Regions from separate parts of the Solibacillus sp. genome, predicted to be linked through region 1. Evidence: riboswitches for the same ligand, from Rfam matches in the RefSeq annotation. Region 1 holds a riboswitch; the other holds the start of a gene.
The links. A riboswitch is a leader RNA that binds a small molecule or an ion and turns the genes downstream of it on or off. The one in region 1 is predicted to bind FMN.

Region 1 (15,079 bases):
GCGCCATTGTAATAAACTCTACTTTTGTCATTTTAATTCCCCCCTTATTTTGTAACCGGTGCACTTGCTACTACTTCATCAGCCGGTAATTCGTTTGATTGTTGAATTGTGCCTGATTTTATCTGTTCTGCCACCTGTGCAAAAGATTGGTTTGCCGGAATGTTAATAAACGAAATCTGCTCTTCCTGTGCTTTTTTGTAAGATAATTCACAGAAAGTTTCAGGCGGTGCAACAAAAGTTGTCGCTCCCAGTTCAATTGCTTTACGTAATGTTGCGCCACGGCGTCCTTCTGTTAAATCAAGTGCCGGATTACGCAAATCTTCTACAGAATGGTCCTGCTGAACAATACGTAAAATTGTTCCTTCCACAATCGGTGTTACAATACCTTCATCATTTACTACAACTGCAATCGCCATTTTTAAATCCCCCTATTATTTTGTTATTTGAGCAACTTCGGCAGCTTTTTGCAAGCTTTGTGCCAAGTCGTTTTTAATGTCTTCAATATCTTCCAAACCTATTGATAAACGGATCAAACCAGGTGTTACACCACTCGCCAATTGCTGTTCCGGTGATAGTCGTGAATGCGATGTGCTTGCCGGATGGATGACAAGTGACTTCGAGTCGCCAACATTGGCAACATGTGAAAGTAGCTGAACATTATTAATAAATGCCTTTGCTGCCTCTAGTCCGCCTTTGATACCAAAGCTGAAAATCGAACCTGCCCCTTTTGGTAAATACTTCTCTACTAAATTGTTAGGATCATTACCAGGTAGTGTCGGATAATTTACCCATTCCACTAGATCATGTTCCGATAAATATTCAGCAACTGCCTGTGCGTTCACAACATGCTGACGAACGCGCACTGCGAGTGATTCAAGACCTTGAATGAAGAGCCATGCATTGAAAGGTGATAATGTGGCGCCTAGATCATGCCCTAGTTCAAAGCGTGCCTTCGCAATGAATGCTTTTTCTCCTGCTGCTTCAACAAATGAACGGTTGCCGATTAATTCATTTGGCTCTACGAAGCTTGTGAATCGAGGTGCTTTCCATTCAAATTTACCGCCATCAATAATCGCGCCGCCTAAAGAAGTTCCGTGACCGCCAATAAATTTCGTTGTGGAATGTACTACAATATCTGCTCCAAATTCAATCGGCTTTGATAAGTAAGGTGTCGCAAATGTATTATCAACAATAAGCGGTACATCACGACGGTGCGCTACTTGTGCCAATCCTTCAATATCTGCAATTTGCAAGCTCGGATTGCCGATTGTTTCAGTGAATACGGCACGTGTTTTATCATTGATTGCTGCTTCAACTTCCTGTAAGTTAGATCCTTCGACAAAGCGTACTGTTACACCGAAGCGAGGCAATGTTTTAGAGAACAATGTATAGGTGCCGCCATAAAGGGCGTTCGTTGCTACAATCTCATCGCCTGCCTGTGCGACAGTCAGTACAGCAATTAAAATGGCCGCCTGTCCTGAAGCGACCGCAAATCCTCCTACACCGTTTTCCAATGCAGCAAGACGTTCTTCAAATACAGCATTTGTCGGATTGGCATTTCTCGAATATAAATAGCCGCTTTCCTGTAATTTAAATAGGTTTGCTGCATGTTCCGTGTCATCAAATACATACGAAGTTGTCTGATACAGCGGAACTGCACGCGAGCGTGTTACCGGATCAACTGTTTGACCTGTATGGAGAGCGATTGTTTCTTGATTAAAAAATGTCATATGAAAGATTCTCCTTTAATAAAGAAATTTTTTAGTGAGTGTAAGCAATTCCTGTTCTGACAGTTCACCTTTTACGGTGTATACTACTTTTCCGTTAATCAATGAATATAATACCTATAAAAATAGTATGGATATAAAACAAAAAAAATCTAGGCACTTAATTTAATTTGATGTATTTCTTTTACTGGAAATAGAATTTTCTAGCAATTCAGTAATCTTAATTCGTAAGTTTACAGATGCTTTTATTCAATGTCAACAGTTAATTTAAACAATCCTTACTGGAATAGTATGCTTTTTGCGGATTAACGTAAAAAAACGTATTTATTTGTATTTATTTACAAATTAATTATGAGATATATAGGGTGATTTTGGAGTTAGAAGAAGAAAAAACCACTATTTACATAGCGGTCTTTTGGTTTTTACCATGTTTAATAATTCATGACTTGATAATAAACAACAATTTGATAAATCACCGGTACAATTAATGCAATCGCCAGTGAGATGACTGCACCCCACTTAGATTGTGTCATTAATCGAACATTATCGATTTTCAAGTGCTGAAAAAAAGACAGTGTAAAATATAATGCAGTGATTAAAAAGATAGGGGTTACGAATGTGAGCCAAATTCCTGCATTCATTTCATGCATCGATTCCTTCACCTCAATCCTATTATATTTCAATATACATCTGTTTTATTTCTGTGAAAACAAAATTAATACTTTCGTCGAAAATAAAAGTCCATGGCATTGAACAATAAGGAGGAATTTTGAGTGCATCAATTGTAAAATTTTGAGTAATTTTCCCCGCTTCTGTTATAATGCTTACTTCCCTATTATGGAAATTAAGTGGTTGATCTGTCCGATTATGAATAAGCGTTATAATGAGCTTCTGTTCTTTATGATTAGTGGCCGTTCGAATTATGTAACAGGAAATGCACTTATCCTGTTCTTTTGTTTTATGAAAAGCTTGTTCGATTAATAATCGGTCCTGAGCTGAAATTGTTTTATCCCATGCAGCTTCAAATTGCAGTTTTTGCATGAACTTCACCCTTCCCATGAATTATTTATGTAATTAAAATAAGTAATAAATCAACCTTTCTTCTATAATACATGTTACAGTAAGAAAGAATCTTAAAAGTTAGAAGGCGAAAAAATATGATCGAAGTAAAGAATTCCCCGATAAGTGATGGTGAATATAATCGCGGCATTTTTGCGATTAATGCAATTCCTAAAGGAACGTTATTCCACCAAGCACCAGTATTAAGCTATCCAAACGAGCAGCATGAACATATTGAAAAAACGAATCTTGCGGATTATGCGTTTGAATTTGGCATTGGACGCTCTGCAATCCTATTAGGCTACGGGATGCTATTTAACCATTCTTATGAGCCGAATGCCACATATGAAATTAATTTCGACAACGAAACATTCGATTTCTTTGCTTATAAAGATATTGAAGCCGGCGAAGAGATTTTTATTAATTATAATGGCGATGTAGATGACAATGACCCACTATGGTTTAACAACGAAGAAGAATAACACGGGGAGCTGTCTAAAATTAGACAGTTCCTTTTTCTGTTCCCTCGATAAATCGAATGATATCTTCCGTCAGTAATTCGCGTTCTTTTCCTAATGTAATAAGATGGCCGCTGTTGGCGTATTTTTTTTTCGTAATAGATTTGCTAATTGCAGTCTTTTCAATTATATCAATGCTTTGGTGGAAAACCGGTTCGTCGAGCATACCTTTTGCCAGGAAAAGCGGTTGTTTCAGTAAATGAAGCTGTTTTCCTGTTTCAACGATAAACTGCTGCAGTGCAATCAGTTTTTCGGCAGGTCTTGGAAAGTGATCGTCTAAAAAATCTTGCAGTTCCTGTTCAGAACTTCCTCTATTTTGTAAATACCTCTTGGAATAATAGACAACACGCTGTTCCAGACCTTCCACAGGCCGCTCCAATACTGGTGAAGAAATAATACATAAAGCATTCACTTCAGGGAATTCATTTGCCAGTCTTATTCCTAGTACACCACCTAATGACTGGCCAATTACCGTAATCGCTTCATATTTTTCATCGATTAAAAATTGAACTGCCTGTCTGCTATGTTTCCATATCTGCTCCATAGAACTTGCAAATAATTGTTCCGGTGATGCTCCGTGCCCTGCCAGATTTGGTGCATAACTTGTATATCCTTTACTATGAAGCATTTGTGCCATATAGTGCATCTCTTTCGCATTGCTCGTAAAACTATGTAAAAGCAGAACCGCCTGTTTATGTCCATTTAAATAAATATCCTCTACAAAATGTTTCATGTTGTTCCCCTTTTCATTTGTGACAATATTATAGCATAACAATTCTCTCTTACTGACATTTCCTCAAGTTTAAAAAGCGGAAACAGTGCAAATGTTTTATTGTTCGGCTACAATATGGATTGAGTAAAAAAACCTATGAAAGGAGAATCATATTAATATGAGAACAATATTATTATCGATTCTTGCTGCGTTATTTTTAGCTGTACCGAACGTAGCAGCACATACGTACTTAGACACGACAAACCCAGAAGATGGAGCAGTTGTAACAGAAACATTGCAGGCGATCGAACTTACATACGCCGGGAAAATTGAAGTAGGCAGTACATTTAAAGTCATTTCAAGTAACGGTGAAGAAATAGAAACGGTTACGATGGATTTAGTCGATGGTGTATTAACGGGTACTTTTGATTCCCCATTACCAAATGATGACTATACTGTTGAGTGGAATAGTATTAGTTCTGATGGCCATCCATTGTCAGGTAAATTCTCATTTACGGTTGATGCACCTGTAGCTGAAGAACCGGTCGAAGAAAAAGTTACAGAAGAAAATGAAGAGCAAGTAGAAGTAAACGAAACGGTAGAAAATAATGCAGCGGAAACGACTGCGGTAGATGAGGAAGAATCATCAAACAATACATTACTATATATCGTTGGAGCCCTTTTACTTCTTATTATAATAGTAAGTATTTTCACGATTGCTAAACGGAAAAATGTAAAATGATAGCATTGACCATTTTTAGTCAATTTTTACTCTATGTTAGTTTAGCACTTCTTATGGGCTCATTTATCCTGTACTGTATCCCAGAAACAGTTCGTCCGAAAATTGATGTTTCTGCAAAGTGGCTCATTGTTAGCGCGGTCATCTTGCCGGTTGTCACATTTGTACCGAATATTCAATTGCTGACAATTTTGACACCACAGTTTGGCTTCATGGAATCAGTGGTTATGCTGCTTATAAAATTTAAAGTTGGCCATTCATGGCTCGCGGTCATTGGCTTTACGTTTATTTTGCTTATAATGATTCGCCAATTTATGAAGAAACCTACGAAGCTTTTAGCGTTCATGTCAATTTTTATTTTAATCGCCATTATGGCGGCAATTGGCTATATTAGTCATGCAGGTTCGATGACAGGCATTGTCGGGTCGGCACTGGATTTTGTTCACCTTCTTGCTATCAGTGTATGGCTCGGCATCTTAGTACTGATGAGCTTTTTCTCAAAAGATGCGCAAAACTGGGACGCTTTTTTGAAGTGGTTCTCCCCTGTTGCTCTCGTAGCTTTTACTGCTGTTGCATTAACAGGTGTTCTTATGACTGACACAATCGTACCGGGCTATGTGACAAGCTGGTCGAGTAATTATGGACATTTTTTGTTCATAAAGCATGTTCTGCTCGTACCTTTGACTGTTATTGTTTTGGCAAACGGCCTGCTTATTAAACTGAAAATGGACAAGCCATTATTTGAACCACGTACGTGGGTAAGAATCGAAACAGTTTTGCTCGTGTTGATTTTATTCATTACCGCGCTATATAGTGAACAACAGCCACCCACTTTTTATGTTCAGGAAATCTCGCCGTTTTTTGAAATGTTCTACCGTAGCTCGATTGAAGCCGGCATGCGAGGTTATCTGCAAATGACTGGTATTGGATTAGGATTTTTCCTGTTGACTGCACTGTTCATCGGTCTTGTCATCATAAGTTATATTAAACAGCTGCCGGTCGTTGTATCGGCTGCCATGACTTTTGCGCTCACACTATGTTTTTACATGGGCTTTATGTCAATTGTATTTTTTAAATAATGTCAAAATAAAGGGTTGTAGTAAAAGTCATCACCGACTTTTCTACAACCCTTATTCATTAGGCTAGCCTTTTTGTCTTCATACGCATATAGCGAATGAGCGCCGCGATAATTAATATTACAGTTAATGCAATTGTACCGTTCTGCATTGTCGTCTCATCTGTTTTTACCGCAATACCGATTAGTGCCCATACGATGACGAGTGTAAAGAAAATATCTTTTGAAATCGCAACGGCCAGATAACCGAGAATCACCGCAACCCCGACAAGTACGAGTGATCCGATTACCTCTGAAATCCCCAAATCGACACCATGATATTTTAACACATAGCTTACATTAGCGATTGTCGCTACAGATATCCACGCCAAGTAAAATGAAAACGGAAAGCGTTCTGAAAGACCTTTCTCCGTGTTTTTATACTGCTGGTAAATCGCAATGAGTGTAAATAACAAAAAGAACATTACGATAATGGATAGTATAAACTGTTCATAATGCCAGCTGAACAGCCAAGCAATATTAAATATACAGCTGATGATAAATAAAATACCCACTTTTCCTTTAAAACGATTGTCTTTCACTTTGCGGTATATAGTAATCAGCCATATGACAAGCAGTATATAAATTAAAGACCAAATTGAAAACACGTAGCCTGCTGGCGTAAATAATACTTCTAATCGATTCGAAATTTCTGATGCCGTCTGCCCGTTTAACGGCAGTGTATTTGATAGCGCATTTACTACTATTACAGCGATCATGGCTATCCACATTGTAATATACAAGCCCATTTTTCATCATCCTTTTTTCTAGAATTAGGGAACTATACCCTTCTTTAAAAAAGAATAAGCGGTGAAAGGCTATTGCGTTTTAAAGGCAATGTGGTTGTGAATTACGCACATGTTGACTATCACGTCTGTTTTTCAAATGCAAGTTTGATGCCAAAGCCGATTAGAACCGCTCCAGTTAACGTTTCGATCACCGATTGTGTAGCAGGTTTTTTCATGAAATTGCGGATTTTGTTTAATAAAAATACATAGAGCGCAAACCAAATAAATGTTAAAACAATATAGATAATTCCCATTGTCAAAAATGGCCAAAATGGTTCTGCCCCTTTTGATAGGAATTGCGGTAAAAACGTCAGGAAAAATACTGCTACTTTAGGGTTTGTGATATTTGTAATGAGACCCTGCTTAAAATATGAATTTCCTTTAGCTTCAATTTCCGGAATGTCCGTCATTTCCCCCGTATCCGCTTTTTTCGCACGCATGCTCATTAATGTTTTGATACCTAAATAGCATAAATAAGCTGCTCCAACGTATTTCAGCACTGTAAATGCCACGGCAGATTTTACAATAATCGCCGATAGCCCCGCAACCGCCGCAATTGTATGGACGGTTAACCCCGCACAAGAGCCGACCATCGTTTGAAATCCGCCCTTTTGCCCGTTAACAATCGTATTTTTCGTAACGATCGCTGTATCAGGACCCGGCAATACAATCAGAAGAACACACGCAATGATAAAGAACACAAGATTCTCCATTTACTCACCTTCATTTTCTGAATTTTTAAATATGGTAACATGTTCATCAAAATGAAGCTAGGGGAATTTTATGTTTAATGGATTGCTAGTGTGGCGTTACTTGTATGAATTCTGATGATATGACCTGTGACTGATTTTATTAGAAGAATTTTATATTTATTAGAAAACACCAAAGGTTTATTAGCATATTCCGAATGTTTAATTGAACATCTAAGAGCATTATTAGAACAAGTGCCATATATTAGAAAATCGGTAACTTATTAGAAGATGTCAAATTGATATTAGATGATTTAAATGATTATTTGAATATTACTAGCGATTCCTTCAATCGTCAGCAAGCAATGCCATTTTTTCTGCAGCTTTCTCTATGATTACATTATCTTCAACCTGACCAGTATAATTGATATACATCACGATCCGACCCCTTACAAATAGAAAATCTTTGTGAAAAGAATTATCCCTAATTAGCAGACGATCAAAAGCTGTGTGTTTTCTTTCTTTAAAACTTGCAGGTTCACTTCCATATGTATGCTTGATTATTAACTCATTAACTAATGAGCTAACATGGGAATGGAACCGTAACTTATAAACTTCCGATGAGATTGATGGTTGATATGCATTATTTGGATCGTACCATTCCCCATCCTGAATAACGCCCCTTTCTGTTGAATCATATTGTACAGAAGCGAAAATATTCCACTGTGATGAGTAGGTGCTCCCCAAATCCTCTCCTTCGAAATAAAATGGCTTCCTTTTAAGATGCGGCTGATTTTCAATTGAAGCAAGACGGACAATTGGCAGCCCTGTATCTTCTTCTGGTAAAGGGTTTGTTTTCATACTCCATATTTGGTAAATCGGTATAAACACAATAGTTAATGTAATTACTAATAATAAGAAACTGAAGACTATACTTGACCAATAAAAGTTTTCCCATGGTATTTGTTGATCGTCTACTTTCCTATCTTTAAGTTCATTCCGCAAACGATTAATTTCAAATAAGCTTTTACCTATCGGAAGTATTTGTATAAAATTAACAAATAAGACTAACAATGGGGCAAGTGTAAATCCATCTATCAGTTGCGAAACAGTAATATTTCCGTTTTCAATAATTTTTATGAAAAACGTAGTGATTACAATAATTGCAATTAAATTAACTATAAAATTAAATAATGTTTTATTAAAAGCCTTTTTTGCTATTGAGATTTGCTCTTCTCGATCTATTGGTGGTTCATTTACTTTACGATCAGTCGGAGCAGCAAACACGTGAAAATTGCGGTCACTCGCAATATAATCCCAGCCGTTTTCTTCAAATAAGCGTATTTTTTCACTCGAGATATATTTGCTTTTTGCCAGTTCCAGTCGGTAATCCATTCTTTTGCGGTCGCCTTTTTTAAACTTTGCAAAATGAGTACCAATCTCATAAAAATGCAACCCTTGCTCGGACATATCTGAAAACCAGCTTTCATGTTCCTTGATACGCCAATACTGCCCGGGTCTTATTCTGTGTACTATTTCCGCCATCGCTCTCCCCCCCTATATATCTGACCTAACAATAGAATAGCAGGGAATGTTTGTAAATAAATAAATTGGACCAGGAAACCATTTTAGCACTCCCTGACGCAATAAAAAAATTGAAATGTTCTAAGCAAAAAGGCAACCCTACCCAAGTAAGATTGCCTTTTACATTGCCTGGAACTAACTATCCGCAAGCAGCAATATTTTCTGAGCTGCATTTTCCACTAGTACATCAAGCTCTGCATATCCGTAATAACGTATATACATAACCACCTTACCTTTTGAAGCAACTAATTGTTTCCATTCTTTATCCTCGCGCGTAACAAGGTGATCAAAACCAGGGTGTTTCTTTACGATAAAACTTTCCCTCTCATCTCCGTATGTATGCCACTCCATCAAGTCAGACAGCAATGGTTTAGCGAACACCTGAAATGTTAAATTGTATATTTCAGTAGAAACGCTCGGTGAGTATGTACCGCTTTTATCCAACCACATTTCATCCTTAATTATTCCATTTTCATCTGTCTCAAACTGCACGGGTGCAAAGATACTCCAATTTGTTGTATAGCGGTTCGCCCAATCAACTTCATCACTAGAATATCCATCCCGGGTTAACTGTGAATTTTGTTCGATATCGGCTAAACGGACAAACGGTAAGTTTTCTTCATTTTTTGGAAGTGTAAAGGTATCCGTTTTTTTTAATTGATAAAATGGCATTAAGCCGCTTATAAGAATAATTCCTATGAGAACAACCGAAAATACACTATTTTTCCGCAAAGTTTTTCTCCAGGGGGCGTGGTGATTGATGGCTTTGCCTTCTATTAAACTTTCCTTCAATTCTTTAATCGCTAGTATAGCTCTTATCGCGTAAAAAACATAGTGAATATAGACGAGAGCAAGGATACTTTGCTGAACGACATATCCTTCAACTAACCGTAAGATCGGGGTTCCATCCAAAAACCACATCGTCAAAAGCATACCCAGAATCAGGACTACTCCCAGAGAAATCCATATTAAATTAAATACGAGTTTTTTACTTAGCCGCTGTAATGTAAATGCCTGTTCTGCAGAATCTGTGTGGATTTCGGGCGCATTGTTTTCAGTTGGCGAAGAGAAAACATGAAACCATTGATAGCTTGTGACATACTCCCAGCCGTTTTCCTCGTACAGATCAATTTGCTCATAAGTAATTAATTTCCTGTCTGTCACTTCAATCCGGTATTCGATTCGCTTCGGGTCGCCTTTTTTAAAAGTGGCTAAATTAGTTCCCATTTTATGAATGTGCAACCCTTGTAACGACATATCCGAAAACCAGCTTTCATGTTCTCCGATTCGCCAGTAGTTGGTTGGTCGGATTTTGCGCACCATTTTAGTCATCGTTTCTCTCCTCTAAAATACTGCTGTCGAAAATCAGAGATTTTAGACGAGCATATTCTATTCTTAATGCATGCTCACCTTCTTTTGTAATTTCATATATTTTTCTCCGCCCATCGTCTTTTGACAAAGCGATTAATCTGTCCTTTTGCATTCGTGATTGGACACCATATAACGTTCCGGGCCCCATTGTTAAACGGCCATTTGATACTCCTGAAATGGATTGCATTAACTGATAACCATGGTTAGGACGCATTAACGCCAATAACACATAATACATTGCTTCAGTCATCGGTCCGCCATTATAAGACATATTCATTCCTCCAGCTATTATGTCACGCGGTATATCGTATAACGTAATAGTAATTTACAGGAAATAATTTGTAAACTTGTTATTGAAAGCAAAGAAAAAACCACCCCAAAATTTTGGAGTGGCCTGCAATAATATTTATTAGAACATTTTATTCAAGTTTGCCATTTCAATTGCGGACATCGCGCTGTCGTAGCCTTTATTACCTGCTTTCGTACCAGCACGTTCGATCGCCTGTTCAATATTTTCTGTTGTGACAATGCCGAAAATTACCGGAACTCCTGTATCCAAGCCCGCTTTTGCAATTCCTTTTGCTGCCTCGTTACATACATAATCATAATGTGTTGTAGATCCGCGAATGACAGTACCTAATCCGATAACTGCATCATAATTATTTGTTTCAGCCATTTTTTTCGCTACGAACGGTACTTCAAAAGCACCTGGAACCCATGCTGTATCAATATTTGCTTCATCAACACCATGACGTTTTAAGCCGTCAATTGCACCACTTAATAATTTATCATTAATAAATTCATTGAATCGCCCTACGACAATTCCGATTTTCAAATCTGTTCCGACTAATTGTGCTTCAAATGTTTTTCCCATTTTAATTGCTCCTTTTTATACCATTACAGTAGTTAATTTTATATATTGAACTAAGTCCTCGATTGTAATAAATTTCAGGTTATGTTTTTGTGCTATCTTTTCGAGCTGCGGCATGCGGGCCATTGAACCATCTTCGTTCATAATTTCACAGATGACCGCGACTTCAACCGAACCGCATAACTTCGCCAGATCGACGCCTGCTTCCGTATGGCCGCGACGCTCCAACACGCCTCCCTGTTTTGCAATGAGCGGGAAAACATGGCCCGGACGATGAAAATGCTCCGGCTTTGTTGCAGAATCCAGTAATGCTAACATCGTTTTAGAACGCTCAAATGCACTTATACCTGTCGTTGTATGGATATGATCGATACTAATCGTAAAAGCAGTTTGATATGTATCGGTATTGCTTTGTACCATTGGGTGAAGGGAAAGCCTTTCTGCAATTGCAGATGAAATTGGTGTACAAATCAACCCTCTTCCATAAAGTGCCATGAAATTAATATTTTCCGGTGTAGCGAATTCTCCTAAAACTAGAAAATCCCCTTCATTTTCACGATTTTCGTCATCTGACACAATAATAATCTCGCCGTTTTTCAATGCCTGAATTGCTTCTTCAATCGTATTCATTTATCACCACTCCTTTAAAATCCGGTACGTTGCAAAAAGTCCATTGTAATTGTACTTCCCGATTGATTTTGTAAATGTTTTTTTACATATTTTCCGATTAGATCTGTTTCAATGTTCACAACATCTCCTGGCTTTTTAAAGCCTAATACAGTCTGCTCATACGTATGAGGGATTAAGGAAATGGTAATGAATGTATCTGTCACATCAAAAATTGTTAAACTCGTGCCGTCCACTGTAATCGAGCCTTTCTTAATACATTCAGCAATCAAATGCTTTTCCATTGCCAGATCAATATAAACCGCATTGGCGACGGGTCTTTTACGTTGAATTGTTGCAATTCCATCAACATGGCCCGAAACAATATGTCCGCCGAAACGACCATTCGCCGACATTGCCCGTTCCAGATTGACAGGCACACCTGCTGCTAATTGCTGGAGGCTTGTTGCTTTGACGGTTTCCGGCATAACATCCGCTAAAAATACGGATGGCGAGAATTCTTTCACTGTCAGACAGACACCATTAACGGCAATACTGTCCCCGATTTGAACATCCTCTAAAACTTTGCTTGCGCGAATGGCTAGTTCCATCGCTTGTGTGGACTGGCTGATTGTATCAACCGTTCCAAGTTCTTCAATGATTCCTGTAAACATCCTGCTCACCTCTTTTTAAAATAAAAAAAAGAACCCCGATTGAATTCGGAGTTCGATGAGAGGAAAATTGAGCATCATCAAATAAGCTTCTTGAAGATAATTTTCAAAAAACTGCTGACATTGCTTCCTTCTCCCATCCAGACTATAACTGTCGGCTTTGGACTTGCACCAAATCCTGCACACAAAAGTGGCTCACGGGCTTAGAGGTTAACTCATCACCGTCGATTGGGAATTTCACCCGACCCCGAAGGAAATTATTTTTTCAATGGAAATAAAAAATCCCGTCACAAGGCGCGACAGGAAAAGTGTATAGCAAAAAATCACGTTTAAAATAAAATTTTAAAAATGTGTTGCCATTCCTTCTCCCATCCAGACTATAACTGTCGGCTTTGGATTTGCACCAAAATCCTGCACACATAAAGTGGCTCACGGGCTTAGAGATAAACTCATCACCGTCGATTGGGAATTTCACCCGACCCCGAAGGAAATTATTTTATTTGAAAGTTATTGTAACATAAATATTTTAAAAAGCTAATAGTATTTTAGCACCTACTTACTTTTTGTTCCTTCAAACCTTTTACCTCTCCCCCTGTTAAATTAAAATTTTGAAACTTCTCTTAAGGTAATACGTAGAAGAATATACAGAATATTACATAACAAGAAACGAGTTATTTGTAAGGTAATTTTAAGTTTTATCCATTTGCTTGGATGCTTTATTTCAAGTTATTATCTTATGAAATATAGTGTCGGATAATCTTAAGTAATATAATATTATAAACAACTTTTATAATGGTAATGGAGGCTTTTATGGCGAATAATTCACAGTCGAATAAATATGTTATCTTCCTGGAATTACTTTTTTATGCAGTTTTACCTTATGCGATCTGGAAGTTTGGCCGAGAGCTTTTTGGTGACTATGCTGCGATGCTGCTGTCCACTGTTCCCGGAATAATTTATACTGTTTACCGCTTTGCTAAGGATCGTCAATTCAATATGACAGGCTTGTTTATTTTAGGCTCTATGCTGATTGGTACTACGGTCGATTTACTATCCGGCTCAGCCGAGCAGATGATATGGAATAATGTTTATTTAGGACTTTTTTACACATTTCTTTATGTAATTTTGCTCATCGTGAAGCAGCCTTTTTCTCTTTATATTGCAGTTGATTTTGCTTATTTGCAAGGTCATTCACGAAAGGACAGTAAAACATTGTTCTTTCAAAAAGGGATGTTTCAATGGTTTCAGCTCATTCAGATTGTCTTTATTATTCGTGGATTTGTAATGGCAGGAATTACGGTCTTTCTCTTACGGAAATATGGAATTGACAGCTTTGGTGACATGCTGGTTTATAAACGAGTTGCAGGATGGGTGTTTTCCGGCATTTTAATGGGGATGTTCTTTTACATTAATGTAATTGTGCAAAAATATACGAAGGGATTACAGGAAAAAGGTGATGAAAAGCTGCCGGAAACAGACATTGTGGCGGATTAATTTTTTATTGAAAGGTTGATGGAGATGAAAAACTTTGCTAATGTACAAGAATGCCCAAAATGCGGCGGCACGGAATTAGGAAAAGGCAAACATAGCGGGTACAGTGTTATGTCACCTGTTAATAAATTAAGTTTAGGATGCAATATCGAATACATTATTTGTACCGAGTGCGGGTTTATTATTGAAGGCTATGTAGTAAAACCCGAGAAATTTAAAGGGACTTTTTAATTCGTTATGAGTATTACAAATAGCCCGTTGCATATTGCATTGCAACGGGCATTGTAATTTCTATCTGTTTGTAAAAAATTTATTTAGCCTACTAACACAGCTTTTACAGAATAGTAGGCTTTTTGAATTTCCTTTGCATCCGTTGGGTATGTCGCCATCAATTCATCTCGTAACTCTTTAAGGCTTTTTGTATAACTTCCTGTAAAGCCATTCATTATAGCTGTCAAAAAAACAGGGGTGTAATTTCTTTTCATTCGACTCATAGTGACCGCCCCTAATTCAACTGTTTTAGACGCTTTTTTGCGGCCACCATATTTTTCAATGATGCAATGGTCTCTTGTTCCGTACGTGTTTTCAGACCACAATCGGGATTGATCCAAAATTGTTCTTTTGCGATTACTCTTTTACTATTTTCTATAATGGCCGCCATTTCTTCCACAGTTGGAATACGCGGGCTATGAATATCATATACACCTAAGCCAATTCCAAGTCCATATGGTGTTTCTTTCAGTACTTTTATCAGCTCCCCGTGACTTCGTGACGTTTCAATTGAAATTACATCCGCATCCAATGATTCTATTACATCAATAAAATCGTTAAACTCGCAATAACACATATGTGTATGAATTTGGGTCGTTTCCCGTACACCGCTTGTCGCTAATTTAAATGCTGCTACACTCGCATCGATATAAGCCTTATGCAGACTTTTACGGATTGGCATGCCTTCTTTCAAAGCAGGTTCATCTACTTGAATAATATAGATTCCCGCATTTTCAAGTGCCCTTACTTCTTCTCTTAGTGCCAGGCCGATTTGATAAGCAACTTCTGAGCGCGGTAAATCATTTCTTACAAATGACCAGTTTAAAATTGTAACGGGTCCTGTCAGCATTCCTTTGACCGGTTTTTCC
Region 2 (15,079 bases), on a different contig from region 1:
GCTGCATCCAATGAACCTGGTAAACTTGCAATACCATAAGCTGCACGTTCTTCAGCATTCATCACATAAATGTTACGGTCAACCGGTGCTGGTGGCTCGATTTCATTTTTCACGCCATCCAATCCTGCAGCCAAAATAACGGCCATTGCTAAGTACGGGTTTGCAGATGGGTCAACTGAACGTAATTCAATACGAGTTGATAGACCACGAGATTCCGGAATACGTACTAATGGTGAACGGTTTTTAGGTGACCATGCCACATAACAAGGTGCTTCATAGCCTGGTACTAAACGTTTGTAAGAGTTTACAGTCGGATTTGTTACTGCTGTAAATCCTTGAACGTGCTTTAATACACCGGCTAAGAAATGTTTCGCTGTTTTTGATAACTGTAAGTCTTCCCCTTCATCCCAAAACGCATTTTTACTACCTTGAAATAATGATAAGTTGAAGTGCATTCCTGAACCGTTCACACCGAATAAAGGTTTTGGCATAAATGTCGCATGTAAGCCATGTTTACGTGCAATTGTTTTTACTACTAATTTGAACGTTTGAATATTATCGCACGCTTCCACCGCGTTGGCATATTTGAAGTCAATTTCGTGTTGACCCGGAGCTACTTCATGGTGGGATGCTTCAATTTCAAAGCCCATTTCCTCAAGTTCCAATACAATATCGCGGCGGCAGTTTTCGCCTAAATCTGTCGGTGCCAAGTCGAAGTATCCACCATCATCATTCAGTTCTAATGTTGGATTGCCTTTTTCATCTAATTTAAATAAGAAGAATTCCGGTTCAGGCCCTAAGTTAAAGCTTGTAAAACCTAGGTCTTCCATCTCTTTTAACATTCTTTTTAAGTTTGAGCGTGGATCCCCTTCAAAAGGAGAGCCGTCCGGACGTGCGATGTCACAAATTAATCGGGCAACTTTCCCTTTTTCTGCAGTCCACGGGAAAATCATGAAAGTATCTAAATCCGGACGCAAATACATGTCAGATTCTTCAATACGCACGAAACCTTCAATTGAAGAACCGTCAAACATCATTTTGTTATCCAGCGCTTTATCTAACTGACTTACCGGAATTTCAACGTTTTTGATTGTTCCTAGAATATCAGTAAATTGAAGACGGATAAACTTTACATTTTTATCTGCTACAATTTTTTTAATGCTTTCTTTCGTCGCTTTGCTTGTTCCATTCACCATTACATTTGCCATACATCAACACTCTCCTTTTTAGTTGGTCCTACTCAGTTTTATATTGAAAGAAACGCGATAAATCGCCTTGACGTAGGGATGTTTTTTGCATGCGCTGTGCTTGCTGCATTTCTTCCCGCAATATATTCCGCAATTCTGTATCTGTCACGCGTACTACGTCAGGTTTCTTTACATACTCTTTCGATCTCATTGCAAATACTTTTTTGACACCCGCCATATTAATGCCCTGGTCGAGTAACTCTCTAATTTCCAGCAACGCATCAATATCATCAAGAGAAAACATCCTTCGATTCCCTTCTGATCTGGCAGGGATGATTAATTCATGTTCTTCATAATAGCGAATTTGTCTAGCCGTTAATTCCGTCAATTGCATAACCATGCTAATCGGCAGTAACGGCATAGCTCTTCGAAACTCTCGACTCATCATCTCGCCTCCCTCTTCTTACCATTTACTTTAAATCAATGTGACGTTCTTTGTCAATCTAATGTTATAAAAACTAACATATCGTTTTTAGAATAATTTAATCGCATAATTCGAACATTTTAATTCCACAAAAAGAACCGTACGCCAAGAACAGCAATTAGCATACGGTCAACGAAGTTTCATTCTTTTTTATGTGAGCTTTCCTCTATTTTTAAAAGTTGTTTACATTTACGTTAGTTCCACCTGAATATTACAGTCCATGTCACAGTCATAATTAAAACTACAAATATTTTCAAAATTATGGATTTTAATGAAATAATTACACAATATTAATATATAATGGGTATATGTGATTTGGCATACTAAAAAAAGTGCTTAACTACTCTTACAAATAATAGAAATTAACTTTCCGTTACCCGGAAGCTTATTTGTCTTTCCTGCCGGTCACTTACTTTGTTTCTAATTCATCAGCTGCACGAAAACAGCTGCCGAATTAAGATAAAGTCTTTTGCAAATTATGCATGACACATGTGAATATTTGCTTAGGACAAGGAGGTTATATTTAGTATGAAAAAAAAGTTTTACACATTTGCAGTTGCTTCATTAGCAATGACAGCAGCACCGGTAGTCCCAGCTTCAGCTGCCGTAAATTTCACAGATGTCGCTGAAAACAACGTACATTTTAAGGCGATTACAGAATTGCATGCAGCCGAAATTATTAGTGGTTATCCAGATGGAACATTTAAACCCGCGCAGAATGTGACACGTGGACAGGCAGCTAAAATTATTGCCGGTGCACTTGGTCTTGATACGAAAAATGCGGTCAATCCTAAGTTCACCGATATTCCGGCATCACATCAGTACTACGGTTCTATCGCAGCATTGACTCCACTCGATGCAATTAAAGTGTATGAAGATAACACTTTCAAGCCAAATGAAACAATTACGCGTGGGGAATTTGCTTATATGCTCGCAAAAGCATTGGATTTAAAAGCTGAAGGCGACAGCCCTTTTCATGATGTGACCGGGGATAATGAATACGCTTATGTCGTTACAGCTTTATATGAATACGGTATAGCAAAGGGCATAAGTGATACGGAATTTGGCGTAGAGAAATCGATAACACGCGGTCAGCTAGCAACATTCATTTTCAATGTAATGAACGAATTCACAGAAAATGATACAGAAGCGGTTGAATCTTCAAAGGATTCAGCGCTATTAAAAACTATTTTCACAAAGGCAATCGAAAAACAACAAGCTACAACTAGCATGAAAGCAAAAATGACAATGACACAATCGATGGATATCCAAGATGGGGAAGAACGTATAAAAGTCGATACTAACGGAAAAATGGATATGTCAATTGTCAATAAACCTATGCAGTTCTTCATTGAAGGAACAATGTCTATGGTCGAGCCAACAACAGGCGAATCGATTGATATGCCTTTAAAAATGTATATGACAGAAAAAGATGGCATGTATATGTATGAAGGCATGTCAGAAACTTGGATTAAATATCCTGCCGACATGTTCGAAGAAATATTAGCGCAAGCTGGCGCACAAATTAATGCTGCTGATCAATTAGAAATGTTGCAGAAATTTGCAACCGATTTCAATATCAAAGAAACGGATGGGTATTATACATTAAATTTGAAAGGTACTGGAGATAACTTTACCGCTCTTATACAAGAACAAATGTCTGCCATGAACTTAGGTTTGGACGAGGAAGTAATGGCCGATATGAAAAATTTAAAATACGATAATTTTTCTTATGAAATCAAAATTAATAAGGAAACATTTGATATAGAAGAAATGGTAATGGACTTCGGATTCGGTATGAACCTGGAAGGTGTTGTAATGAATATAAAAAATAAATCAACTATGAAATATTCAGATTTTAATGCAGTACCAACTATAACAATCCCTGCCGAAGCTCTGGAAAACGCAAAATCTTTGGAGGATTTATTTGAATCAGAAATAGGAAATAAATAATTCCCAAAATTCCCATAAAAGCTGTCAGGAAAAAGTATTGTTTTTCCCGATAGCTTTTTTATTGAAAAATTACAGTTTTTTAGTGCAATGAAAAGTAATATCGCTATTATTCATGTATAATTGTTACCGTATATTGAGGGGGAATTTTATGTCAAAGCAACATATCGCAAAGTCAATCGGACAAAAAATCATCGTTATTATTGGCGGTTTAATTGCTGCTTACGGATTAGAAGCAGTATTAATACCAAATAACGTATCGGATGGTGGAATCACGGGGATTAGTATTGTCATTTCTCAGCTAACACCAGTATCATTAGGCCTGCTGATCGCCTTACTAAACATCCCGTTTATTTACTTAGGATATAAACAGATCGGAAAAACCTTCGCAATCAACTCCGTTATCGGTATTGCATCATTAGCAATTGGTACATCGCTTATGCACCATGTACCAACTATTATTACTGGCGATGCATTGCTTATTACAGTTGTAGGAGGAATTATTTTAGGTATTGGTATGGGGTTAGCGCTTCGTAATGGTGGCGCTCTTGATGGGATAGACATGCTTGCAGTGTTACTATCGAGAAAATTGCCTTTCGGTACAAGTGATCTCATTCTATTTTTAAACTTTTTCGTTTTCATTATCGTATCGTTTGTATTCGGCTTTAAAGGTGCTTTGTTATCAGCAATTGCTTATTATATCGCATCAAAAGTTATCTTGATTGTTGAAGAAGGACTTAGTGGTTCTAAAACATATAAAATCATTACAAAAGAGCCGGTTAAAATGGTCGAAACAATTCGAGATCGTTTAGGAAGAAGCGCCACTTTCAGCACAGTATACGGTGCATACTCCCATCAGGAATTTCAAGAAATTACATGTGTAATCAACCGGATGGAAGAAAGTAAGATAAAGGGAATTATTAAAGAAATCGATCCGAATGCCTTTGTGACAGTATACGAAGTGGTTGAAGTTAAAGGTGGAAGCTTTAAAAAGCAAAATATCCACTAAAACAGAAAATGGTTGTGTAAAAGGAAATTTTCCTTTTACACAACCATTTTTTAATCCTTATTGATTTCATTCGTGCGATTCGGAATACATAATCCGATAACCGCTCCTACTAACGCTGGAATTATCCACCCTAAACCAATGGAATAGAGCGGTAGGTAATCAGCGTAAATCGCTGAAATCGAAGACAGCACACTCACTTCAAATGCCGGCACACTTCCGATTAACGCATTGTACCCGTCAATTATACTAATAAAGAATACGAGTAAAATTGACCCTGCAAATACAGGCTTTTTGTAGTGAAATAGCGGTCCTAGAAGTGCAAGTATTATTAACACTATCGCCAGCGGGTAAAGGAACATCAACACTGGAATTGCATATGTAATAATATTTGTTAACCCAAAGTTCGCAATGATAAACGAAACTACACATAGCATCAATACAAATGTTTTATAGCTGACTTTCGGAAACACCTCATGGAAAAACTCACTGCAAGAAGTGATTAGCCCAATACTCGTTTTTAAACATGCAAGTACAATAATAATTGCTAACAAAATCGCGCCATATGAGCCGAAGTAATGATCGGCAACCGCAGCAAAAATTTGCCCGCCATTATCAAATGTACCAATTGCCGTTATACTTGATGCTCCCATATAAGCAATCAGACCGTAAATTAGCATCATTAATGCCATTGCGAAAATACCTGATTTCCAAGTCGCTTTTGCTATTTCTTTCTTATCTGTAATACCTGTCCGCTTTATCGCATTGATGACCACAATACCGAACGCAAGCGAAGCAAGCGCATCCATCGTATTATAACCTTCTTTAAAACCTGTCATAAACGCCTCGTTAATATAGGTTCCAGCAGGCTCAACGAATTTTCCCATTGGAGAAAACAGACTAATTCCGATTAATACAAATAAAAAGATTAAAAATGCTGGCGTTAAGTACTTCCCAATAATGTCCATTATCTTCGCCGGATTTAATGAAAAATAAAAAACTACCGTGAAGAAAATAAAACTGAATACCGCAAGCCACAATGTCGCCTGTGAAGGATCGATAAACGGTTCAAATCCAACGACAAACGGTACTGTTGCAGTACGCGGAATTGCAAAAAACGGCCCGATCGTTAAGTATAAGGCCAATGCAAAAAATAATCCAAACATCGGATGTACTTTACTCGCCAAATCACGCAATCCGTTACTTCCCGACAATCCGATTGCCAGAATACCTAAAAACGGCAAACCAATCGCCGTAACTAAAAAGCCAATTAGTGCAAACCAATAGTTCGTCCCTGCCAATTGCCCCATTTGAATCGGAAATATTAAATTCCCTGCTCCAAAAAACATCCCAAACAGCATCGTTCCGATAACTGCATAGGTTGAAAATGGTATTTTCTTGTCCATCATATTCTCTCCTAAGATGTCATTTCATGGTGTTTTAATGAAACGTCCAAATTTTCTTAACAATGTACAATATCATATCAGCACTATAATAGAATGACAATAGTAATAGTAAATATAAAAGGAGCGATGTCATAAAGCTAACACTTTTCGACATCACTCCATAATTTATTATTTAATTAAGCTAAATATTGTCTGCGCTGATTTTCAATCCATACACGCATTGTACGGTAAAGCATCGTCACGACCACAAACATCATAATCCCTTTAACAATATTAAACGGTAAAATACCCAACACGATCGTTTCGTACATATTATATTCGAAGCCTAGTAAGTACGTATACAGCGGTAAGAACGCCACGTAGTTTAATGCCGCCATTCCAAGTGACATTACAATTGTAGAAACAACTAAGCCTGTCATTAACCCTTTTGCAGAAGGGAATTTTTTATAAATATAGTAAGCTGGTAAAATGAATAATACGCCTGTAGCGAAGTTAGCCATATGACCTACCGGAATTCCTTCAGGAGCCCCTGTGTAAATCCAGTCAAGCACATTTTTAACAAGTTCAACTAGGATTCCTGCAACAGGTCCCATCGTAATTGCCGCAATCAATGCTGGCACATCACTAAAATCAATTTGTAAGAACACCGGGAACCATGGTAGCGGGAAGTTTAATAACATCAGTACAAATGAAACCCCACTCAGCATTGCGATTGTTACGAATGATCGCAACTTTAAACTTCTTTTTTGCATATAAATCTCTCCTCTTTGCTGATTCCATCTCGCAAGAAGAAAGGACGTATCAAATCATTTCATGAAAAAACCCTTATGCTAAACTTGAGCATAAGGGAGAAATAGGCACACTTGAATAAAGGGTCTATCTGTGCATTTGCAGCTATTCCTGTTTTTTGTATACGAAAAATATTCCGTTAACAAATAAGGAATTAGAAATAAGTACTGCAAAGCACGGCATTTTCAAAAAATGACGACCGTACCTTCACCTTCTCCCATCCAGACTATACTGTCGGCTTTGGAATTGCACCAAATCCTGCACACAAAAAGTGGCTCGCGGGCTCGAAAAGTTCAATATAACTTCCTCCAAGCAAATGGTCAGAGGTTATAACTTTTATTACCGCCGGTCGGGAGTTACACCCTGCCCCGAAGATGAATCAATATGAAATTATGTAGCAATTACCTTGCTATAACTATTATTATATATAAAAAAAAGGAATTGTAAAGTCCATTGCTTACAATTCCTAGTAAAATTATTTGAATTATTGAAATTCATAATGGATACGGTTTGCCGCAATTGGCTTCTCTATTGGTTTTGTGAAGTCAAAACCGCCCCATTGTTCCTGTACGATATTTTCAAATTTAACCTGTTTTTCAAAACTTGCCGCTGTCATTATTAATCCCTCAATCATTCGCATTGCCTGAGCGGGTTCATAATTCTCCAAGTTTAAAGGTTCTTCAAAAGTAATCGCAACGATGGACTCAGCGTCTTCAACTTTTAAATATACTCCCGGCAATATAACCGTTCTGTAGATATCATTCGCTTCCACCGTCATATTTTTGATTGCTTCTTGCACATCTTTAAAGCTCATTCGGAAATTCGGACTTAAATATACCGCCCCATTCCGCATCTGATACATAAAATAATTATATTGGGCGTTCTCATCATTTAATAAAAACGGCTCATTGACATCGCCAATATGGTCAAAGTATATTGGTTTTCCGGCAATATTTTCAATTTCCACTTCCATATATGCATCACTGAAAGTATCTACTAGGGAGCCTAGATAATTTGATAAGGAAGCTGTTCCCGCATCATATTGGTGATCTTCCGGCAGCGTATGAACAAGCCTGTTCCCTTCCTCACGCAAATCACCACTGTAAGGATGGTATTCATTAAAGCCTAGCGACTGTTCGTCAATCAGCGGACTGAATGTGTTATAAAGTTCCAGCTTCGTCGGATTTTCTGTACCCGTTTTCTCGGCAACAACTTCATTTGGAATCAGTATGCTTACAGGAACACTTTCTGCATCATCCCCTGCAAGACCAATTGCAAATAATGTGTTGTCCTCTAGCTCGTTTTCATAAACTAATGTTTGCTCAGGTTGAGCTTCCGTCGAGAAACTATTGATCATAGAGCGCTCATTTTGTGAAGATGCGTCTTCCTTTGCACTCATTGTCACACTCTCTTCCGATTCCGGATTGGCGAGATCGAATGCTTCATTCTGCATAGTGACCGACTCATTATTGCCTATAAATTGTGCACTGATCAGAACTATAATAAATATTGATGCAATTGAAACAAATAATGGTGCCCATCGTATGCCTTTTTGATTGTTTTGCTGTATGCGAGGCGGATCTTCATTAAATGCTCCTTCATCCATTAAACGATTAAATATCTCATCTTTTGAACGATGATCGGTTACTTTCGGTGCCTTTTTCAGAAAAATTTCAATTTCTTTTTCTTCCCAATGCTCCTTTTTCATAATGGATTCGCCTCCCTTCCTTCTTGCGCTTCCAATAGCAGCCGCAGATTCTTTAAAGCACGGTGCTGAGTCGTTTTAACTTTTCCGGTCGTCCACCCTAATATTTCCGCCGTTTCCTGAATTGAAAGTTCTTGAATAAACCTCATGATAATAACCATTTTCTGATCACCTGAACATTCCTCCAATGCAACGAGTAATTGATGGAGCTGATCATTCAATTCGGTAAATTGTTCAGGTGAAGGGACTGGGCTTACGAGTTGCTCTGTTTCCCAATCAAAAGCTGTAAATGCATGTTTATCTCGAACTTGTTTTTTTCTGAAATAGTCGATCGCAACATTTTTTGCTATAGAGAACAGCCAAGTTTTTTCCGAGCTTTTTCCTTCGAAACGGTCGTATGATTTTAATACACGAACGTATACTTCGTGGGCAAGATCCTCAGCTGCGGTACGATTTTTCACTAAGTAAAATAAGAAATTAAAAACATCCTGATGATACGTATCGTATAATCGATGGAAAATGGATTGCTGCACCCATCCCACCTCCATTCACGTAATTTGTCGTTTTCAAAACAAAAAAGTTACAATAATCATCCGTCTACGAATGAACTAGTCAATTAAAAAGAAAAGTTTATCACTTTGAACGATTCAAAATGATAAACTTTTTCATACTCATAATTCCATTACCCTATTTTATCCTGCATTAACGGGTAGCAATTTATCTGCCCCGAAAGCATAGCGGCAGAGGCAGGAATATCGGTTAAAGCCCGATTGGTTCGTGGCCAACACGGAGTTGGTAACACAAGCGTTTTCAAAGAAAATGACGGTTCTAGCTTGTGTTCTTTCAACTCAGTGGAGATAAAACCCCACTGTGTGAAGTTTCTCTTTACTAAGATAATGGCAAGTAAAATGTAAAGGTTGTTCCTTGTTGTTCCACACTATCAACAGAGATTCTGCCGTTATGTGCTTCCACAATATTTTTCGTAATGGCCAAACCTAAGCCCGTTCCGCCTTTCGAACGTGTACGTGCTTTATCTGCTTTGTAGAACCGTTCGAATACATACGGCAAATCATCTTGAGGTATGCCCTGCCCTGTATCCCTAATTTGAATTTTTGCATAGTTTTGCTCATTTGCCATTGATACAGTTACCGATCCATCGGCCGGTGTATGGCGAATCGCATTGTCAATCAAGTTCGTTAATACTTGTTCGATACGATCCTCATCAATCGAAATAAGCGTTTCATCAGAGAAGTCTGTTTCAATCTGCAGTTGCACATGCTTTTCTTTCGCTGTCTGGTCAAACTTATGCGTCATCCGTTCAATAACTGCAACTAATGGCACGTCTTCCTTATAGAGACTCATATGTCCAGATTCCATCCGCGCCAAGTCAAGTAAATCTGTTACGAGACGACTCATACGCTGTGATTCATCGTATATTACCCGAATCATATCAATACGTTCTTCCTCTGTTGTTACAACACCATCAATAATCGCCTCAGAATAGCCTTGGAGCATCGCGATTGGTGTCCGGAGCTCATGTGAAACATTGGCGATGAAATCCGATTTCAGTTTTTCCAGTTTCGTTTCTTCGGTTTTATCACGTATAACAGCGACTGCTCCACGAATGGAATCTCTGCTGTACAAAGGACTAATCGTTATACTGTAATAAGATTTGCCCATTTCAAACTCTTCGTCCAGTTGATCCTCGAAATTCAACACATGGTCAAGCATTTGATAAAGTTCATCCGGTATCGGCTTTGAGCTATCCAATCCTTTTTCGACGAACCATTTTTGCAGTAGCCGCTCTGCAGGAGGATTGCTTACTAAAATCGTTTTATCGCGATTAAATGTAATAACGGAATCGGTCATCGATGTTAAAATACTCGATAATTGTTCTTTTTCTTGGTTAATCACTTCCAGATGATGCTTCAATTGACGGCCCATCTGGTTAAAGGCAACGGCAAGCTGACCAATTTCATCATTTTGCTTCGTTTCAATTTTCGAATCGAAACGCCCCTTTGCCAATTCAAATGCATGCTCTCTCATTTTACGCAATGGAAGCGTTATTTTAGAAGAAAGGAAAAATGCAAAAATTGTCGTCAATATAAATGCAATAGCCGCAGCTAAAACAACAATTTTCGTCGTTTCATTACTAGTCTGGTGTAAAGCATCGGGATTTTTGTAGATAAAGACGGCCCCATGTAAATCTTCAACACTTTTCAGCGGGAAACCTAATACAATATAATCGGAGCTGCTCGCTTCCTCCCGATTCGAAGGCAGTGTCAGTTCCTTTACTATCGGCTCTGATGTTGCATACACTTCTTCAAATGCCTTACTTCTTATGATTTTTTGCTGAATTTCTTCTTTATTGATGCCTTCTTGTCTTGCATACAATATTTCATCTGAACTTTTGGCGATAAGTACGTTTGTCGTTTCCGTCAATAACTCCGAAATGATCGCAAACTGCTTATCATCGATCTCTTCCTCATCGATAATACTTGCAATGGCTGCGGCTGTTTGCCTTAATGAGGCCTCGGACTGCTCGTTATGATAGTTTTCAAGAAACTCCAACATGAAAATTGTGAAAATAAACAGGACAAATGAAACGAGAAGCAAAATGGTTACCCATAGCTTCCCGACAATACTTGTTGCTATTCTAATCATTTACGACCTCGAACTTATAGCCTACTCCCCAAACGGTAACGATCATTTTCGCTGCATTTTCAGAGACGCGGTTAAGCTTTTCACGCAAACGCTTAACATGTGTATCAACTGTGCGCAGATCACCAAAGAAATCATAGTGCCAAACTTCTTTTAATAATTGCTCACGGTCGAATACTTTATCGGGTGCCTTCGCCAAAAAGTATAATAATTCATATTCTTTCGGTGTTAAATTTACTTCCGTTCCATCCGCTGTCACACGATGTGCATCATGGTCGATTGTTAAATGCGGGAACACAACTAAGTCTTTAGAAGATGAAGCATTTGAAACAGGTGAAAATACTGCTGAACGTCTTAATATTGCTTTAACACGCAATACGACTTCTCGCGGACTAAATGGTTTCACAATATAATCATCCGCACCAAGCTCAAATCCTTGTACACGGTTTGCTTCTTCACCTTTTGCCGTCAACAATATAATAGGCGTTGTTTTCTTTTCGCGCAGTTCAGCACAAACTTCCAAACCATCTTTTTCAGGCATCATAATATCCAACAAAATACAATGATAATCTTTTTCAAGTGCCATCGAAAGTGCTTGTTCTCCATTTTCCGCTTCTTCTACTGTATAGCCCTCACGCTCTAAATACATTTTTAACAAACGACGAATTCGATCCTCGTCATCCACAATCAACACAGAAATATTTTCAGACACTGGTGTTGCCCCTTTCAAAACTCTATTTCTCTTCTCTATTGTACCTTTTTAGTGAACGATTGAAAAGAAAAGCCCAATCATTCTGATTGAACTTTTCTAACTTTATGACAGTTTATTAATTATTTTGCATAGAATTGGAAACTATCAAAATAGCTCTAATAATAGTGTAAAAAGGAACTTCTTGTCACATTATCATTATGCATAAGAGTGTAATCCAGCGATAACTAGATTAACTACGACTAAATTGAATAAGATAATAAGGAAACCAATTACCGTAAGCCATGCACTCTTTCTTCCTTCCCAACCTTTTGACAGGCGAAGGTGTAAAAATGCTGCATAAAACAGCCATGTAATCAGTGCCCATACTTCTTTTGGGTCCCAGCCCCAGAATCGGCCCCATGCTTCCTGTGCCCAGATCATCGCAAAAATAAGCGCGCCTAATGTAAAAATCGGGAAAGCAATCAAAATTGAACGGTAGGCGATTTCGTCCATCAGCGTCGAGTTCACCCGTTTCACTAATGGCTGGAACATTTTCGCTATCTTTCTTCTAAAGATCAGTCGAATGAGTATATAAATGATAGTACCGAATAGCACAGACCAGAAAACAGTTGTAAGTTTCCGTGCATCGATCAATGCCGGCAACTCAAATAATGGTGTCATACGATCTTCGGACAGTTCCACATATCCATTCATACCGAATATAGCCGGCATCAAATATGTAGATGTATTGACTTGATCCAATGTATCAACGTATTCATACTTCGCTTCGTAATCCATTGCATTGAACGTAACCGTTGCCGCAACAAACCCTACAACTAGTACACAGCAGAACATGACTGTTTCCAGCCAAAAACTTTCTTTTGAGCGCTCGTCCATATTCACATTTCTCAGCAAGTATATAAGTCCGGCTACCGCACTAATCCCAAAAATCGATTGCCCTAATGCTGCAGTCGTAACATGAATTGTGAGCCAATGACTTTGCAGTGAAGGTACTAAAGGACTTACTTCTGTCGGGAACATTGAGGCATAGGCAATTATCAATAATGCAATTGGTAAAGCAATAACACCTAATGCCGCGACTTTATACGTAAAGTAAATGACGATAAACGATAGTACGATGAACATACCGAATGCTGTTGTAAATTCAAACATATTACTAACCGGTGCATGTCCTGTGTACGCCCAGCGCGTAATGAAGTAACCTAACTGTGCAACAAAACCGATAATTGTAACAACAAGGGCAATTTTACCGTATTTATCTGCCCGTGCTGCTGCCGTATCATTTTTCACTTTAATTGCGCCTGCAAATAAAAATGTACCAACTAAGTAAGAAATGAATGCAGCATACAGTAAATAACCGCTTAAATCGATTAAACTCATAAGGTTTTACCATCCTTTTCTGTTTCAACATGTTCATTGTTTTCTTTTTCCTGTTGATCTACGTATTGCGGTAAATGAGCATGCTTCGTTAATGCATCTAAATCTTTTTTCATACTAAACCAGTTTTTATTCGTATGTGCTGCCAGACGTATTGTTCCATCCGCCACCTGTTCAACCCATATACGACGATGATTCCAATAGGAACCGATTGCAACACCAATCATAAAGATAATACCCCCTACGATTAAAATAGGGATTGTCCGATCATAACGAATCGTTAGACCCGACATATGACGTGTTTCAACATTCGAAAACTTCATTTTATATATATTGTCACCTTCAGGCTCCAGTGTTTGCTGGATCGCAACAAAGCTTGTCTCCCCTTCTGGTGTTTCAGGAGTAATCATTTTAAAAATAAATGCCGGATTATTCGGTGTTTGGGTCGCAGTTTGCGGTACACCTTCTTTAAAACCTGAAAAGTCCGGATAAAAACCCATTAATTCGACCTGTGCGCCATTTTCGAGCGTATACACTTCCTGCGGGTTCGTTAAATCAATGCTAATTTGACCAAGCGATTCTTCCGTTTCTTTGTTCGTTAAATCAAACACCATTGTTTTAATTTCATTTAAACGGAAATCCATCTGATAAAACGCATAGCCCTCATGCTTGAGCGGATGGTTTACCTGAATTCCGTATTTCTTCACTTCTTTCAGGTTTTCCGCCTGTCCCGGCACACTGTTTTCTTTCTGTTTATACAGTGTCACGTCCGTCTGGTAATTTTTCGCTACTACATTGACCCCTTGTTTGATCTGCTCACCCTGAGGAACATTGTCGTAAGTTTCAAGAATAAATTTGTCATTCTTCAGGAAGTACCCGTCCATACCCGGTACAGCACGTGTCTCGCCTTCACGGAGCCACATCGATTCATCCACGTACATGCCAGGTACTAAATGGAGCATGACCCCAATTAGAAAGACGATTAATCCAACATGGTTTATGTAGGCACCATAGCGGGAAAAACGCCCGCGTTCCGCTAAAATGGAATCATCTTCTCGTCGGACATTGTATTTCAAATTTTTTAAAGATTGTTCCACGAGCTGGAGCGTTTGTTCAGGCGTTTCAGTTGGTTTCCCTTCACCAATAATTCGCTGACGCTTCATAAAGTTTGTATGTCGTTTTACTCGTTGATTTTTTAATGATTTATGTAATGGAATACCTCTATCTATACTTGCAATAATAATGGACACACCTAACATTAATACAAGTAATTGGAACCATAAGGATGAATAAAGATCCGATAAACCTAACGCGTAGTATATTTCACCGAACCATCCATAAACATCTGAATAGTACTTTTCCTTCTCTGCGTCTGTCGCTACGCTTATATAAAACTCCTGAGGCAGGATTGTACCAATTGATGCTGCTATTAAATTGATAATAATGAGCGTAATTCCGACTTTCACACTTGAGAAAAAATTCCAAACTTTATCAATAATTGACTTGTTATAAGTTTTTGAACGTATGGCTGTCCCTTCGTACCGCATGTCTGCAATTTTCTTGCTTTTTTCCTCTGCGGATAATGGAGAACCGCATTTTTGGCAGAGTGTTGTACCTTCAGGATTTTCATGCCCGCATTCACAAATTAGTTTATTCATTGCGTAAAAACTCCTATTCCGGCTTTATTGACTCCATATATTGCACAATTTCTCCTTCGGTCATTTCTCCAGTAATAATACGGTCTATTGTACCGTCGGGTTTAATGAAAATTGATGTAGGCAGGGGTCCAATATTATAGGCAG

Region 2: it holds a riboswitch for FMN, as region 1 does, so the genes downstream of both, ABS917_RS02090 (ECF transporter S component) here and ribE (riboflavin synthase) in region 1, are expected to answer to the same signal.

The regions. Positions count from the first base shown of each region.
Region 1 covers NZ_JBELZM010000011.1:82,198-97,276, reverse strand. The annotation lists gene ABS917_RS12160 (LLM class flavin-dependent oxidoreductase) at 1-31, opposite strand, end outside; gene ABS917_RS12155 (chemotaxis protein CheY) at 45-416, opposite strand; gene ABS917_RS12150 (O-acetylhomoserine aminocarboxypropyltransferase/cysteine synthase family protein) at 432-1,730, opposite strand; gene ABS917_RS12145 (hypothetical protein) at 2,159-2,377, opposite strand; gene ABS917_RS12140 (SLAP domain-containing protein) at 2,400-2,768, opposite strand; gene ABS917_RS12135 (SET domain-containing protein) at 2,885-3,268, shown strand; gene ABS917_RS12130 (alpha/beta hydrolase) at 3,288-4,037, opposite strand; gene ABS917_RS12125 (copper resistance CopC family protein) at 4,195-4,758, shown strand; gene ABS917_RS12120 (copper resistance D family protein) at 4,755-5,834, shown strand; gene ABS917_RS12115 (TspO/MBR family protein) at 5,893-6,618, opposite strand; gene ABS917_RS12110 (LysE family translocator) at 6,738-7,370, opposite strand; gene ABS917_RS12105 (DUF2812 domain-containing protein) at 7,695-8,891, opposite strand; gene ABS917_RS12100 (DUF2812 domain-containing protein) at 9,066-10,262, opposite strand; gene ABS917_RS12095 (PadR family transcriptional regulator) at 10,255-10,572, opposite strand; gene ribH (6,7-dimethyl-8-ribityllumazine synthase) at 10,711-11,175, opposite strand; gene ribB (3,4-dihydroxy-2-butanone-4-phosphate synthase) at 11,191-11,802, opposite strand; gene ribE (riboflavin synthase) at 11,817-12,452, opposite strand; FMN riboswitch at 12,574-12,708, opposite strand; FMN riboswitch at 12,806-12,942, opposite strand; gene ABS917_RS12075 (VC0807 family protein) at 13,260-13,943, shown strand; gene ABS917_RS12070 (transcription initiation factor TFIIIB) at 13,968-14,171, shown strand; gene ABS917_RS12065 (hypothetical protein) at 14,255-14,434, opposite strand; gene metE (5-methyltetrahydropteroyltriglutamate--homocysteine S-methyltransferase) at 14,446-15,079, opposite strand, start outside.
Region 2 covers NZ_JBELZM010000001.1:415,373-430,451, reverse strand. The annotation lists gene glnA (type I glutamate--ammonia ligase) at 1-1,196, opposite strand, end outside; gene ABS917_RS02110 (MerR family transcriptional regulator) at 1,237-1,632, opposite strand; gene ABS917_RS02105 (DUF6612 family protein) at 2,200-3,624, shown strand; gene ABS917_RS02100 (YitT family protein) at 3,773-4,630, shown strand; gene brnQ (branched-chain amino acid transport system II carrier protein) at 4,681-6,033, opposite strand; gene ABS917_RS02090 (ECF transporter S component) at 6,210-6,785, opposite strand; FMN riboswitch at 7,028-7,202, opposite strand; gene ABS917_RS02085 (hypothetical protein) at 7,307-8,530, opposite strand; gene ABS917_RS02080 (RNA polymerase sigma factor SigX) at 8,527-9,060, opposite strand; gene ABS917_RS02075 (ATP-binding protein) at 9,416-11,191, opposite strand; gene ABS917_RS02070 (response regulator transcription factor) at 11,184-11,900, opposite strand; gene ccsB (c-type cytochrome biogenesis protein CcsB) at 12,096-13,280, opposite strand; gene ABS917_RS02060 (cytochrome c biogenesis ResB family protein) at 13,277-14,935, opposite strand; gene resA (thiol-disulfide oxidoreductase ResA) at 14,949-15,079, opposite strand, start outside.